2 regions of the Aquamicrobium sp. genome follow, and region 1 is predicted to be linked to the other one. Evidence: predicted binding sites of a transcription regulator. Region 1 holds the regulator's gene; the other holds the start of a gene.
The links. Region 1 encodes PhoB, which activates phosphate uptake and scavenging genes when phosphate is short. Its sites were predicted from a motif close to TGTCATNNANCTGTCAT; they were not measured.
Positions count from the first base shown of each region.

Region 1 (7,546 bases):
CGGGTCGGCGGCCTGCACGTTGAGCGCGGTGATGGCGTGGCCGGCCTCGTGATAGGCGGTCAGCTCCTTCTCGGCCTGCGTCATGGCGTTGGAGCGGCGCTCCGCGCCCATCATGATCTTGTCCTTGGCGTCCTCGAACTCCTGCATGGTGACGAGGCGCTTGTTGCGCCGCGCTGCCATCAGCGCCGCCTCGTTGACGAGGTTCATCAGATCGGCGCCGGAGAAGCCGGGCGTACCGCGCGCCAGTACCTTCAGGTCGACGTTCGGGGCCAGCGGCACGTTGCGGACATGCACCTTCAGGATCTTCTCGCGCCCGACGATGTCCGGGTTCGGCACCACGACCTGGCGGTCGAAGCGGCCGGGGCGCAGCAAGGCGGGGTCGAGCACGTCGGGCCGGTTGGTGGCGGCGATGAGGATGATGCCCTCGTTGGCCTCGAAGCCGTCCATCTCGACGAGGAGCTGGTTCAGCGTCTGCTCGCGCTCGTCGTTGCCGCCGCCGAGGCCGGCGCCGCGATGGCGGCCGACCGCGTCGATCTCGTCGATGAAGATGATGCAGGGCGCGTTCTTCTTGGCCTGCTCGAACATGTCGCGCACGCGGGACGCGCCGACGCCGACGAACATCTCGACGAAGTCGGAGCCGGAGATGGTGAAGAACGGCACGTTGGCCTCGCCGGCGACGGAGCGGGCGAGCAGCGTCTTGCCGGTTCCGGGAGGGCCGACGAGCAGCACGCCGCGCGGGATCTTGCCGCCGAGGCGCTGGAACTTCTGCGGGTCGCGCAGGAACTCGACGATCTCCTCGAGGTCCTGCTTGGCCTCGTCGACGCCGGCGACGTCGGCGAAGGTGACGCGGCCGTGCGCCTCGGTCAGCAGCTTGGCCTTGGACTTGCCGAAACCCATGGCGCGGCCGGAGCCGGACTGCATCTGGCGCATGAAGAAGATCCACACGCCGAGGATGAGGATCATCGGCAGCCAGGAAATCAGGTAGCCGAACAGCGAATTGGAGCCGTCGGTCTCGGGCCGGGCGTTGATGGTGACGCCCTTTTCCTCCAGCCGCTGGACCAGCGTCGGGTCGCCCGGCGAATAGGTCTGGAACCCGCCGCTGGCCTCGCCATAGGTGCCGCTGATGCGGCTGCCGGCGATGGTCACGGTATGGATGCGGCCGGCGTCCACCTCGCGCAGGAATTCCGAATAGGGGATGTCGCGCGCCATGCCGCGCTGCTGCGGCGCCTGGAACAGGTTGAAGAGCGCGATCAGGAGGACGGCGATGATCGCCCAGAGCGCGAGGTTTCGGTAGTTCGGATTCATCGTGTTTCCCGTTGGCGCCCGGGGGAATTCTGTCCTTGCCGGGGCGCGGCTTTCCGAATGTGCGAGGTGCGGTCCCTAACATAGGCAGCCCATGGGGTCTTGCCAAGCGCGGCCGCCTTTTTCAGTTAAGCGTCGATGCCGATCTATCCGGGACCAATGTGTTCCGGCCAAGGCGGCGAGGGCAGGGCCGGCGCGCCGGCAAGGCGTTGAAGCGCGGCGGCCAGCGGCCGGTCGAAACCCGTCAGGAAGCGCGCGAAAGGCGCCGCAGTGGGCGAGGCCGGGACGCTGTCGCCGGCGGCGGCCGGGGCGAGGAGCGGCCCGATCAGAGTTCTGCCGGAGTAAAGCGCCGGCTCCGCCGCCCATGCGGCGCGGACGAGCGCAGGCGGGACCCCGGCTTGCGTTTCCGCCGGAAACCGTGCCGCGCCGTCGTGGCCGAGCGGGCCGATATGCAGATCGTGCGCGCCCGGTGCGGCGGTTGCGCGCAGCCTGCCGTCCCACAGGACCGGCCCGGCGCCGAGCGGCACGAAGGGCAGGTTGCGCGCCTCGCGGCGCAGGAAGACGCCGGCGCGGCGCGTATCGACGGCGGCGCGCGACAAAGTGGCCCGCATCGGCGCGCCGTCGGCCAGCCGGCGCAGAAGGGTTTCGACGCGCGCGCGGTCGGGCAGGCGGGGCGTGCCGCCGGCAGTGGCCAGCAAGGCGCGCAGCGCGAGGATCGCCGCTTCGCGCGCGTCGTCGTCGTCATCGGCGAAGGCGGGATCGAGCCGCAGCAGCCCCGGCGCCGGGCGGCTGGCGAAGCGCCCGATCCATGCCGCCGCGCGCTCGGCCAGCGCCTGCCGGGCAAGGGCCTGCCGGCGGGCCTCCGCGCCCAGCGTTTCGACCTCGGCATGGGCGAGCGCCTTGCGCACCCGGACCCGCTCATAGGCGGGATTGTCGTTGGAGGGGTCGTCGATCCATTCGACGCCGCGCCGGCCAAGCCAGTCGCGCAGTGCCTGCCGGCGAGTCCTCAGCAGCGGCCGGGCGATCCAGACACGGCCGTCGAAAAGCGTCGCCCGCGCCATGCCGGCCAGCCCTGCACCCACCTGGCCCGCGCCTTCTGCCCGCGCCGCGCGCATCGCGAGCGTCTCGGCCTGATCGTCGAGCGTGTGGCCGGCGAGGATAGTGGATGCGCCGGCGCGTTGCGCGGCATCGGCGAGGAGCCGGTAGCGCGCCTCGCGCGCGGCGGCGGCGAGGCCGGTTTCCGGCTTGTCGCCCTGCCAGACCACCGTCTCGTGGGCGATGCCGCGCTGGCGGCAGAAGGCGGCGACCCATGCCGCCTCGGCGGCGGATTCGGGGCGCAGGCCGTGATCGACGGTGACGGCGGTCAGCCGCAGCGCCGGGCGATGGCGGCGGACGAAGTCGTGGCCAAGGAGGAGGAGCGCCAGCGAATCGCTGCCGCCGGAAACGGCGACGGCCAGCACGGCGCCGGCGTCCAGATCGCGAAAAAGGGAAAGCGGGTCGAGGTCCACCGCGGTCGTCCCGGGACCCCCGTCTAGCGTCAGCAGGAGGCCGCGGCCTGTTCCTGCTTCACGCGCTCGGTGAGCGCGGCGCTGGCCTGCGGGTAGCGCTGCAGGACTTCGGTGAAGGTGGCGCAGGCGACGTCGCGCTGGTTCATGGCGACGAGCGAGACGCCGAGCTTGAACAGCGTGTCGGGCGCCTTGCGCGCCTGCGGGAAGTCGCGGCTGGCCGCGAGGAAGATCTCGGCCGCCTCGCGCGGCTTCTGCTGGGCGAGCAGCGATTCGCCGAGCCAGAAATGCGCGTCCGCCGCATGCTCGCTGTCGGGAAAGCGCGCGATCAGGTCGCGGAAGCCGGCCTCGGCCGTGCCGTAGTCGCCCGACAGGACGAATTCGTAGGCGTTGCGGTAGAGCTCGTCATCGTCGTCACCGCGCGGCGGCAGCGCCGCGACCGTGGTTCCGTCCTGCGCCGGCGCGGCCTGCGTCTGTCCCACCGGAACCTGCCCGGCAGGGGGTTGGCCAACGGGGGGCTGCTCGGCCGGCATGGCGACGCGCGGCGATCCGTCGGCGTCGAAGGTGATGCTGCCGAGATTGCGCGGCGGCTCGCCGCGCACCTGCGCGCCGCCGCCGGTCACGGCTTCTTCGGCGGCATAGAACTCGTCGTCGCCGCTTCCCGTCGGCGGGGGTGCGTTGGCGGCAGGCGGCGGGGTGGTCGCGGCATGGTCGCGCGGGCGCTGTGCGCCCGACGCATCCGAGCGGCGTTCCTCCAGTTCCTGGAAGCGCAGCTCGTTGTCCTCCTGCATGCGGCGAAGCTGGTCCTGCATCTGGAGGAGCTGGAAGTTCAGCTCCTCGACGAGGCCGTTCAGCTGGCGCACCTGCTCCTCGAGCTGGGCGACGCGCGGATCGGTGGCCTGCGCGCGCGCGGCCGTGCCGGCGGCGAGCGCAAGCGGCAAGGCGAGGGCGCCGATCAGCAGAAAACGCAAAAACATGTCTGGTCTCTTCATCGGGTTGCCTGTGGTTGGTCCGCGATCCTCTCCGATCGCGGTTCGCGGGCATCCTTTTATCAGCACAGCCGAGTTCGGCCAAATTGTGATTGACGCCGCGCGGCATGGAAACGCGGCGTCGATACGGTGCCGGAACGATGGGGGCGGAACGATCGGACCTGCCGGCGCGCTCAGATCTCGCGGATGGCGTAGCCGGCGCCGCGGATGGTGCGGATCACGTCGGGCAGGCCGTCGAGATTGACCGCCTTGCGCAGCCGCCCGACATGGACGTCGACGGTGCGCTCGTCGATATAGAGCGTCTCGCCCCAGACATTGTCGAGAAGCTGCCCGCGCGAGAAGACGCGGCCGGGATGCTGCATCAGGAACTCGAGCAGGCGGAACTCGGTGGGGCCGAGCTTCAGTTCCGCCTCGCCGCGATGGACGCGGTGCGTCTCGCGATCGAGGACGAGGTCGTCGACCTTGAGCACCGAGGACAGCACCTCGGGCTTGGCGCGGCGCAGCAGCGCGCGCACCCGCGCGACGAATTCGGGCATCGAGAACGGCTTGACGAGATAGTCGTCCGCCCCGGTCGTCAGACCGCGCACGCGGTCGGTCTCCTCGCCGCGGGCGGTGAGCATGATGATCGGCAGCCGCTCGGTCTCGGCGCGCAGGCGCAGGCGGCGGCACAGTTCGATGCCGGAGACGGCCGGCACCATCCAGTCGAGCACGAGAAGGTCCGGCACGGTCTCGCGCAGGCGCATCTCGGCCTCGTCGCCGCGCGTCACCACCTCGACCTGGTATCCCTCGGCTTCCATATTGTAGCACAGGAGGACGCCGAGCGGCTCCTCGTCCTCCACCACCATGATTTTCGGAGCGATCATGTCCTGCTTCCTGCGGGGCCCGTCACTTCGGCCGTACCGCCATCACCGTCTCGTCTGCTTTCGGCCTGTTCAGCGGCAGCTGGTGGCCGGTCAGCACATAATAGGCGTTTTCGGCGATGTTCGTCACATGATCGCCGATGCGCTCGAGGTTCTTGGCACAGAACAGCAGATGCGTGCAGGCGGTGATGTTGCGCGGGTCCTCCATCATGTAGGTCAGGAGCTCGCGGAACACGGCCGTGTACTGGACGTCGATCTTCTCGTCCTCGTCGCGCAGCCGGGCAAGGCCCTCGTGGTCGCGTGCCTCGTAGCGGGCGATGGCGCGGTCGATCTGGGCGATCACGGCCTGCGCCATGGTTTCGATCGAGTGCGAGAGCTCGCGCGGGGTGGCGTTCTCGCCGACGGCGCCGACGCGCTTGGCGATGTTCTTGGCGAGGTCGCCGATGCGCTCGAGATCGGCGGCCATGCGGATCGCGCCGACGACCGAGCGCAGATCCTGCGCCACGGGCTGGCGCTTGGCGATCAGCGTGATGGCGCGGTCGTCCAGCTCGCGCTGGCGCGCGTCCATCACCGCGTCGTCGGAGATGACGCGCTGCGCCAGCGCCGTGTCGGACGTGACCAGCGAGCGGGCGGACGCCGCGACCATCGCGTCGGCCAGATCGCCCATGTCGTGGATCAGCCGGTCGATGGCGTCGAGGTCCTCGTCGAAGGATGTGACGGTGTGCTGCCCCATGGTCGTGCCTCCTAGCCGAAGCGGCCGGTGATGTAGTCTTGCGTCCGCTTTTCCAGCGGGCCGGTGAAGATCATGTCGGTCGGGCCTTCCTCGACGAGATTGCCGAGATGGAAGAAGGCGGTGCGCTGCGATACGCGCGCGGCCTGCTGCATGGAGTGGGTGACGATGACGATGGTGAAGTTCTGCTTCAGTTCGTCGATCAGCTCCTCGATGCGGGCTGTGGCGATGGGGTCGAGCGCCGAGCACGGCTCGTCCATCAGGATCACCTCCGGCGAGACGGCGATGGCGCGGGCGATGCACAGGCGCTGCTGCTGGCCGCCGGAAAGGCCGGTGCCCGGCTCGTTCAGCCGGTCCTTGACCTCGTTCCACAGGCCGGCCTTCTGGAGGCTCGACTCGACGATGGCGTCGAGGTCGGCGCGGGCGCGGGCGAGGCCGTGGATGCGCGGGCCGTAGGAGACGTTCTCGTAGATCGATTTGGGGAACGGGTTCGCCTTCTGGAACACCATGCCGACGCGGGCGCGCAGCTCCACGGGGTCGAGCGCCGGGTCGGCGATGTCGGAGCCGTCGAGGCGGATCGTGCCGGTGACGCGGCAGCCCTCGATGGTGTCGTTCATGCGGTTGAGGCAGCGCAGGAAGGTCGACTTGCCGCAGCCCGAGGGGCCGATGAAGGCGGTGACGGCCTTTTCCGGGATGTCGATCGACACGTCGAACAGCGCCTGCTTCGGGCCGTAGAAGACGCCGACCTCGCGGGCGGTGATGCGGGCCGGGCGCATGTCTGCGTCGGGCGTGCGGATGGTGGACGACTTCATGGTGTAGAGGTCCGATTGAGGGACGATCTTCTCGGCCGGCATGTGCATGGCGATAGCCTCCGTTCCGGTGTTCGTGGTCATGCGCGCTTCTCCAGCCGCGTGCGCAGGAAGATGGCGATGGCGTTCAGCGTCAGCATCAGGCCGAGCAGGACGATGATCGCCGCCGAGGTGCGCGCCTCGAAGAAGTTGCGGTTCTCGTTGCCCTGCCACAGATAGATCTGCACCGGCAGGGCGGTGGACTGGTCGAGCGGCGTGCCCGGCACCTGGGCGACGAAGGCGTTCATCCCGATGAGCAGCAGCGGCGCAGTCTCGCCCAGCGCCTGGGCGACGCCGATGATGGTCGCGGTCAGGATGCCGGGATAGGTGACGGGCAAGACGTGGTGGAACACGGTCTGCGTCTTCGACGCGCCGAGGCCGAGCGCGGCCTGCCTGAGCGAGGGCGAGACCGCGCGCAGCGCCGAGCGGGTGGCGATGATGATGGTCGGCAGCGTCATCAGCGTCAGCACCAGGCCGCCGACCAGCGGGGCCGACAGCGGCAGGCGGAAGTAGTTAATGAACACCGCCGCGCCGAGCAGGCCGAAGACGATGGACGGCACGGCCGCGAGGTTGTTGATGTTGACCTCGATGAGGTCGGTGAAGCGGTTCTTCGGCGCGAACTCCTCGAGATAGACCGCGCTCATCACGCCGATCGGTACGGCGAGCACGATCACCACCAGCATCATGTAGAGCGAGCCGACGAAGGCGCCGGCGAGGCCGGCCGAGGCGGGGGCGGAGCGCGAATCGGTGTTGGTGAAGATGTGCCAGGCGAAGGCGAAGTCGATGTTGCCCTTCTCGCGCAGCTCGTCGGCCAGCGCCCGGGCGGGGGCCGAAAGCTGCTGCTGGGCGTCGGGCAGCGAGCGGTCGATGTTGCCCTTCAGCCAGTTGTCGGCATTGGCCGAGGCGAGCATCTTCACCGCGACCGTCTTGCCGAGCAGCGAGGGATCGGCGACGAAGAGGTCGCGAAGCTGGAAGCGGGCGTTGGTCTCGACGATCGACAGGAGCTGGCGGGAATCGGCCTCGGTGCCGGGGGCGGCCGCGCGCACCGCCTCTTCGACGACGCGGTTCCAGTTCAGCATCGTCACCTTGCGCTCCCAGGCGAGCAGCTCCTGCCGGTAATCGGCCGGCGACTGGCCCTCGCGCTGCCGCGGCTTGTCCTCGACCTTGACGATCGCGGGGTCGAAGGCGACGTCGAGCGTCAGCGTGGCCTGGGTGAAGGCCGGCAGGCCCTTGGCGAGGATCATGCCGAACAGGATGACGACGGCGCCGAGCGCGGCGGCGATGGCCGCGAGGCCGTAGAAGCGGAACCTTC
Region 1 is NZ_JAMLIE010000003.1:341,401-348,946, reverse strand. It holds gene ftsH (ATP-dependent zinc metalloprotease FtsH) at 1-1,305, opposite strand, end outside; gene tilS (tRNA lysidine(34) synthetase TilS) at 1,449-2,810, opposite strand; gene ybgF (tol-pal system protein YbgF) at 2,840-3,784, opposite strand; gene phoB (phosphate regulon transcriptional regulator PhoB) at 3,970-4,659, opposite strand; gene phoU (phosphate signaling complex protein PhoU) at 4,682-5,389, opposite strand; gene pstB (phosphate ABC transporter ATP-binding protein PstB) at 5,401-6,162, opposite strand; gene pstA (phosphate ABC transporter permease PstA) at 6,276-7,546, opposite strand, start outside.

Region 2 (7,546 bases), on a different contig from region 1:
GGCGACCGCGCCGAGCACGATGGCGCCGACCGGGCCGACGAAGCCGGCCGCCGGCGTCACCGCGACGAGGCCGGTGACGATGCCCGAGGCCGCGCCCAGCATCGACGCCTTGCCGCGCTGCGCCTTCTCGATCAGCGACCAGGCGATCGTCGCGCCGGCGGTGGCGGTGAAGGTGTTGACCATGGCGAGCGCCGCCGTGCCGTTGGCGGCCGCGGCCGAGCCGGCGTTGAAACCGAACCAGCCGACCCACAGGATCGCCGCGCCGACCAGCGTGAAGGGCAGCGAGTGCGGGGCCATGTTGTCGCGGCCGTAGCCGGCGCGCTTGCCGATCATGATCGCGCCGACGAGCGCGGCGATGCCGGCATTGATGTGGACCACGGTGCCGCCGGCGAAGTCGTAGGTGTCCCAGCCATAGAACAGGCCCGCGCCGTCCCATGCCATGTGGGCGATGGGGAAGTAGACGAAGGTGACCCACAGCACGACGAAGGCGATCACCGCGCCGAACTTGATGCGCTCGGCGAAGCCACCGACGATCAGCGCCGGCGTGATGCAGGCGAAGGTCATCTGGAAGGCGATGAAGACGTATTCGGGGATCGAGCCGGATTCGGATTCGGGCGTCACGCCGGAAAGGAACAGCTTGCCGAAGCCGCCCCAGTACGGGCTGTCACCGCCGCCGAAGGCGAACGAGTAGCCCCATGTCACCCACACGACGATGACCACGGCGGTGATCATCGTGCACTGCATGAGGATGGAGAGCACGTTCTTGGCGCGCACGAGGCCGCCATAGAACAGCGCGAGGCCCGGCAAGATCATGAACAGGACCAGCACGGTCGAGATCAGCATCCAGGCGGTGTCGCCGGTGTCGAGGGCGGAAGCCGCCGGCGCGGCCTCCGTGGCCGCCTCCTCGGCGGCCTCCTGCGCCCAGGCCGGCAGGGCGGCGAGCGCGGCGAGCGCCGGTGCGGCGGCCAGGGCGCGCGCAGCGGGAGCGAAGGTCGATAGTCTCATCATTGTGACTCCTGAATTTATTGCGCGCTCGCGGCGCGCGGGGATCGGTTGCGCGCTCACGGCAGGGGAACCGGACGGCCGCTCACAGCGCGTCGCCGTCGGTTTCGCCGGTGCGGATGCGCAACGCCTTGTCGATGCCGTAGACGAAGATCTTGCCGTCGCCGATCTGCCCGGTGCGGGCGGCGGTCGAGATTGCCTCGACGGCCTTGTCGGCGAACTCGTCGGCCACGGCGACCTCGACCTTCACCTTGGGAAGGAAGCTGACGGCGTATTCCGCGCCGCGATAGATCTCGGTGTGGCCCTTCTGCCGCCCGTAGCCCTTGACTTCGGTGACGGTCAGCCCCTCGAGCCCGATCGCGGTGAGCGCCTCGCGCACCTCGTCGAGCTTGAACGGCTTGATGATTGCCATCACGATTTTCATCAGGTTTCACCCTTTGCTGGTTCAGGGGGCGTGCCCCGCCTCTGCCATGACCTCGTCGAACCGCCTTGACGGCCGATGATCGCAAATGGTGATTCAAGCCGCGTGCCAGTTGCACGAAGCCGGGGTCAACTCTCTGTTATGGAAGGATTCTTCCCGAAAGCCGGCGTTCCGCCCCCGCAGGAGGAACGCCATTCGGGATCAAAAACTGTGCAATATGGCGATATTGCCTAATTTCTAGGCTGCGTGCGCAGCCGTACCAGCCCCTCCTGCGCCGTCGAGGCGATGAGCGTGCCGTCGCGCGCATAAAGGAACCCGCGCGAGAAGCCGCGCGCGCCGATCGCGTTGGGGCTGTCCTGGGTGTAGAGCAGCCAGTCGTCGAGCGCGTGGTCGCGATGGAACCACATCGCGTGGTCGAGGCTCGCCATCTGCAGCTCGGGGTCGAAGCCGATCCGCCCGTGGGCGAAGGTCGAGGTGTCGAGCAGCGTCATGTCGGAGAGGTAGGCGAGGATCGCCCGTTGCAGCGGGCGCTCGTCGGGCACCGCGCCGGTGGTCCTGATCCAGACGCTCTGCTGCGGCGGCAGCTTGCAGCGGCTGGTGTAGTGCTCGACATTGACCGGCCTGACCTCCAGCGGCCGCTCGCGCGCCCAGAAGGTCCGGATCGCCTCGGGGATGGTGTGGCCCGCCTCCTGCAACAGGTCGAACTGGCTGCGCAGCGATTCGGGCGGCGGCACGTCGAGGGGCATCGGCATCTGGTGGTCCAGCCCCTCCTCCTCGATCTGGAACGAGCATTCGAGCGAGAAGATCGCCCGGCCGTGCTGGATCGCCGTCACCCGCCGCGTGGTGAAGGAGCCGCCGTCGCGCAGCCGGTCGACATTGTAGATGATCGGCACCGCCGGGTCGCCCGGCAGCATGAAGTAGCAGTGCAGCGAGTGGACGTGGCGGCCCTCGACCACGGTGCGCTGCGCCGCCACCAGCGCCTGGCCGATGACCTGCCCGCCGAAAACGCGCTGCCAGCCGACCTTGTGGCTGCTGCCGCGATACAGGTTGTGTTCGAGCCTCTCGAGGTCGAGTATGCTAAGAAGCTCCTGCATGGCCTGCGACATGACGCTATCCCCCGGGCGGTTGCGATCTCCGGAATGGGGGTTGCAACGATCGCCCCGGCAAGTCAAGGCATGGGCCGGGTCAGGACATGGACCGGCGCGCACGGCATGAACGGAAGGACGCCAGCGATGGATGGACAGGAAAACGGCTTCGACGTCATCGTCGCGGGAGCCGGCTATGTCGGCCTCACCCTCGCGGTCGCGGTCGCGGAGGCGCGGCCGAGCCTGAATGTGGGCGTCGTCGACGCCGCACCCGAGGGCGTGTGGCAGCGCGACGGCCGCGCCTCGGCCATCGCCGCGGCGGCGATACGCATGCTGGAGCGGCTGGGCTGCTGGGAGGAGATCGCGCCGAAGGCGCAGGCCATCACCGACATGGTGATCACCGATTCGCGCACCGCCGATCCGGTTCGCCCGGTCTTTCTGTCCTTCGAGGGCGAGATCGCGCCGGGCGAGGCCTTCGCGCATATGGTGTTCAACCGCGACCTGAACGCGGCGCTGCGCCGGCGCTGCGAGGAACTCGGCATCGACCTGATCGAGGGCGTCGGCGTCTCGGGCTTCGACACCGGCACGCGCCACGTCACCGTCCATCTCGCCGACGGCGCCTCGCTCGCCACGCGTCTGCTCGTCGCCGCCGACGGGGTGCGCTCGCGCCTGCGCGACATGGCCGGCATCGGCACCGTCCACTGGGATTACGGCCAGTCCGGCATCGTCTGCACCGTCGGCCACGAACGCCCGCATGGCGGCCGCGCCGAGGAGCATTTCCTGCCCGCCGGCCCCTTCGCCATCCTGCCGCTCGCACCCGCCGAGGACGGCACCAACCGCTCCTCCATCGTCTGGAGCGAGAAGACCACGGAAGCAGAGCGGCTGGTCGCCGAGGACGAGATCGTCTTCGAGGCCGAGCTGGAAACCCGCTTCGGCCTGAAGCTCGGCGAGATCCGCGTCCTGTCGAAGCCCCGCGCCTGGCCGCTCGGCCTGACGCTGGCGCGCGACTTCGTGCGCCAGCGCTTCGCGCTCGCCGGCGACGCCGCCCACGGCATCCACCCCATCGCCGGGCAGGGGCTGAACCTCGGCCTGCGCGACGCCGCGGCGCTGGCCGAGACGATCGTCGAGGCCGACAGGCTCGGCCGGGACATCGGCGGCCTCGACGTGCTGGAACGCTATCAGGAATGGCGGCGCTTCGACACGCTGCGCATGGGCATCACCACGGACGTGCTGACGCGCCTGTTCTCGAACGACGTCGCGCCGTTGCGCGCGGTGCGCGATCTCGGCCTCGGGCTGGTGGAGCGCATGCCGCGCCTGAAGGACTACTTTATCCGACAGGCCGCCGGCCTGTCGGAGCGCGCCCCGCGCCTCCTGCGCGGCGAGGCGATCTGAGCCCGGGGCGCGTGCGGCAGGATCAGGCGCGCACCAGCTTCGGCTTGGCGTCGAACACGGCGAGCACGCGGGCGAGCTCGTGGCCGCGCTTGAGGATCAGTCCCGAGGCGGCGACCACCGAGAACGCGCCCTGCCTGCGCGCCAGCGCCGGCACCTTGTGAATCTGGTAGAGCGGCACCTCGCTGGTGCGCCGGTAGACCGAGAACACCGCGCGGTCCTTCATGTGGTCGATGGCGTAGTCGCGCCACTCGCCGCTGGCGACCCCGTGGCCGTAGACCCTGAGAATGAGATCGAGCTCGCGCCGGTGGAAGGTGACCGGCAGTTCGTCCCGCCCGTGCCCCATTGCCTGAAGACGAGCTTCATGAAGCGGGACGACTATCGAGGAATCGTCCCCACCCTCCATTCCCGAGCCGTAATCGGTCATGCGCCGCCCTTTCGATGACAGTTTGACGACAGGGGCAGCCTCGCCCGCCCCGCCGCGAAAAGCAAGCCCCCGGCTGCGGGCCGCGGCAAGGCCCGGTTTCGCCCGGGGGCGCACCCGAAGCACCCGTCCGGCCCGCGTTCACAAAGCGCCACACACTGTTTTCATTGGTGATGGCTTGCCACAATGTCGCCGTTTTTTACCCAAGCTGCCGCCCCATTGTCCGGCGACGATCCGATCGTTGCCTGAGACGGTTCGGTCCGGTTTGGACCTGTAACCCCAAGCCCCCCGCCCACAGGGCCAAGGCTGGACCGAACCAACTCCGGGAAAATCCGGAACGAAGGCGACGACGATCCCAAAGCAAGCAATTGCCGGCGCTGAATCCCATCAGCGCCGGTTTTGTTTTGTCCCGGCCTTCCTTTTGCGTCAGCTTCCCGGGATCAGCTTCCGGAATTGGGCAGGATCGCCGCGCCGAGGATCGCGCCGGGCAGGTTGTCCGCGTCCATCTCCTGCACCAGCACCGCGCAGCCACCCGCACCCTTGCGCGCGATGGCGTTCTTCGGCAACTCGATCCGCGTCTTCTCGCCATGCCACATGCCGGCGGAGTGGAAGCCGGAGACGGCGTTGAGATAGGTCCAGGCGCGGCCGGCATTCTTGCCGCGCTCGATCCGCACCTGCGTCGCAGGCTCGAAATAGACGACGAGGATCTGGGCGTTGCGCACCGGCCGGTCCGCCGCCCCGGTCTCGACCACCATCGCCTCGCCCTCGTAGGAGACCGTGACGTCGACGATCATGCCGTCCGGCCCGCCGGCCATGCGCCGCATCGCCGCCTCGACCTTGCCGCGCTTGGCCCCGTTCATCTGCTCGCGACCGTTGACCACCGCCTGCGGCGTGAACACCGAGCGCGTGCCGAAGGCGCGGCTGTATTCCTGCTGGCGGGCGGTGTTCTCGGGGCTGGCCATGGTGTCGCGCCAGCCGAGATAGTCCCAGTAATCGACATGATAGGCGAGCGCGATGACGTCGTCGGAGCGCGCGAGGTCGGCGAGCAGCGCGTCGGCCGGCGGGCAGAAGCCGCAGCCCTGGCTGGTGAACAGCTCGACCACGGCCCGCGGCCGGCTCGCCGATGACTTGACAAAATCGCCGGCGGCGGCGCCACTGGCGATTGCAAGGATCAACGCGGCTGTCGACAGCCTGAGAAAGGTCAAGACCAACGGATTTTCCCGATCGTTCCAAGGCTCATCGAACCCTCCCGCAGCACCGCATCATCGGCGCGGGCAATGCCGGCACGCCTTCGGCCCACCCCGATGAACCGGCGGGAAGATTAGGCACCCCCGCGCGTGACGGGAAGTCAATTTGCAGTGAAATTCACCTCTTCCCGCTCGTGGCCCGATCCCGGCCCGCTCCCGACCCGACACCACCCCACATCAGGACATGCCATGTTCGAGAATCTCTACTCAGCCATCGACAATTACTGCGAGCGCACCGGGCCTGAATTCTGGTCCGAGCCCGTCAACGCGCTGACCAACCTCGCCTTCGTCGCCGCCGGCCTGTGGGGCGTCTACGCGGTGCGGAAAAACCGCGCCGGCGCCTTCGCCGAGGTGCTCGCCTGGTGGGTGGTGGCCATCGGCGTCGGCTCGTTCCTGTTCCACACCTTCGCCAACACGCTGACCATGTGGGCCGACATCCTGCCGATCGCCGGCTTCACGCTCGCCTACACGCTGTTCTGCCTGCGCCGCTTCCTGCATTTCTCGTGGGCGAAATCGCTGGCGATCTTCGTCGCCTTCTACGCCGTCGCCGCGCTTTTGACCGCCAACGTGCCGGAATGGCTGCGCGTGGCGTCGAACGGCACGACCGGCTACCTGCCGCCCTTCCTGGCGCTGGCCTTCTTCGGCGTCTGGATCATCCGCGCCGGCAATCCGGCCGGCTGGTACAACCTCGCCGCGGTCGGCGTCTTCGTCGTCTCGGTCACCTTCCGGGCGCTCGATCCGGTTGTATGCGAGGCGATGCCGCTCGGCACGCATTTCCTGTGGCACTCGTTCAACGGGCTGATGCTGGGCGTCGTCCTCGCCGCCGTGGCGCGGCACGGCGCGCCGGCGAAGGAATAATCTCGCCTTGGCGGCAGTAGCTCTTCTCCCCGTTTACGGGGAGAAGATGCCAGCAGGCAGATGAGGGGCGGCGCAAACCTTGGACGATCGGCTCAGCCCCTCATCCGACCCTTCGGGCCACCTTCTCCCCGTGAACGGGGAGAAGGATTGGCGGCTTACGCCGCGAGGTCGCGCAGCACGTATTGCAGGATGCCACCGTTCTTGAAGTAGTCGAGCTCGTCGAGCGTATCGATGCGGCAGAGGATCGGAACCTCCTTCACCGTCCCGTCGGCGAAGGTGACCTTGGCCACCATCTTCTGGCGCGGCTTGATGGTCTCGAGGCCGTCGATCGTCACCGTCTCGTCACCCTTCAGGCCGAGCGAGGCCCAGCTGGTGCCTTCCTCGAGCGTGAACGGAACGACGCCCATGCCGACGAGGTTGGAGCGGTGGATGCGCTCGAAGGACTGGGCGATGACCGCGCGCACGCCGAGCAGGTTCGTGCCCTTGGCCGCCCAGTCGCGCGACGAGCCGTTGCCGTATTCGACCCCGGCGAAGATGACCAGCGGCGTGCCCTCCTCGCGGTAGCGCATGGCCGCGTCGTAGATCGACAGCTCGTCCTTCGACGGGTAGTGGATCGTGTAGCCGCCTTCCTTGCCGTTCTCGCCCAGCATGTGGTTGCGGATGCGGATGTTGGCGAAGGTGCCGCGCATCATCACCTCATGGTTACCGCGCCGCGTGCCGTACTGGTTGAAGTCGGCGACCGCGACATGGTTGTCGATCAGGTACTTGCCGGCGGGCGAGGCCGCCTTGATCGAACCGGCCGGCGAGATGTGGTCGGTGGTGATCTTGTCGCCGAACAGGCCGAGGATGCGCGCGTTCTGAACCGGCTTGATGTCGCCGGCCTTGTGGCCCATGCCGACGAAATAGGGCGGGTTCTGCACATAGGTCGAGGCGTCGTCCCAGGTATAGGTCTGGCCCTCCGGCGCCTGCACCTTCTGCCAGTTCTCGTCGCCCTTGAACACGTCGGCATAGCGCGAGGCGAAGATCTCGCGGGTGACGTACTTCTCTATGAACTCCTGGATCTCCTGCGTGGTCGGCCAGATGTCCTTGAGATACACCGGCTTGCCGTCCGCGCCTTCGC
Region 2 is NZ_JAMLIE010000008.1:14,263-21,808, forward strand. It holds gene M9945_RS22625 (ammonium transporter) at 1-1,005, opposite strand, end outside; gene M9945_RS22630 (P-II family nitrogen regulator) at 1,088-1,426, opposite strand; gene tesB (acyl-CoA thioesterase II) at 1,654-2,529, opposite strand; gene M9945_RS22640 (ubiquinone biosynthesis hydroxylase) at 2,656-3,900, shown strand; gene M9945_RS22645 (DUF2794 domain-containing protein) at 3,923-4,324, opposite strand; gene M9945_RS22650 (DUF1223 domain-containing protein) at 4,762-5,526, opposite strand; gene M9945_RS22655 (ceramidase domain-containing protein) at 5,758-6,426, shown strand; partial or broken gene acnA (aconitate hydratase AcnA) at 6,582-7,546, opposite strand, start outside.
Region 2: the regulator PhoB is predicted to act here: its motif matches at 4,339-4,355, upstream of M9945_RS22645 (DUF2794 domain-containing protein).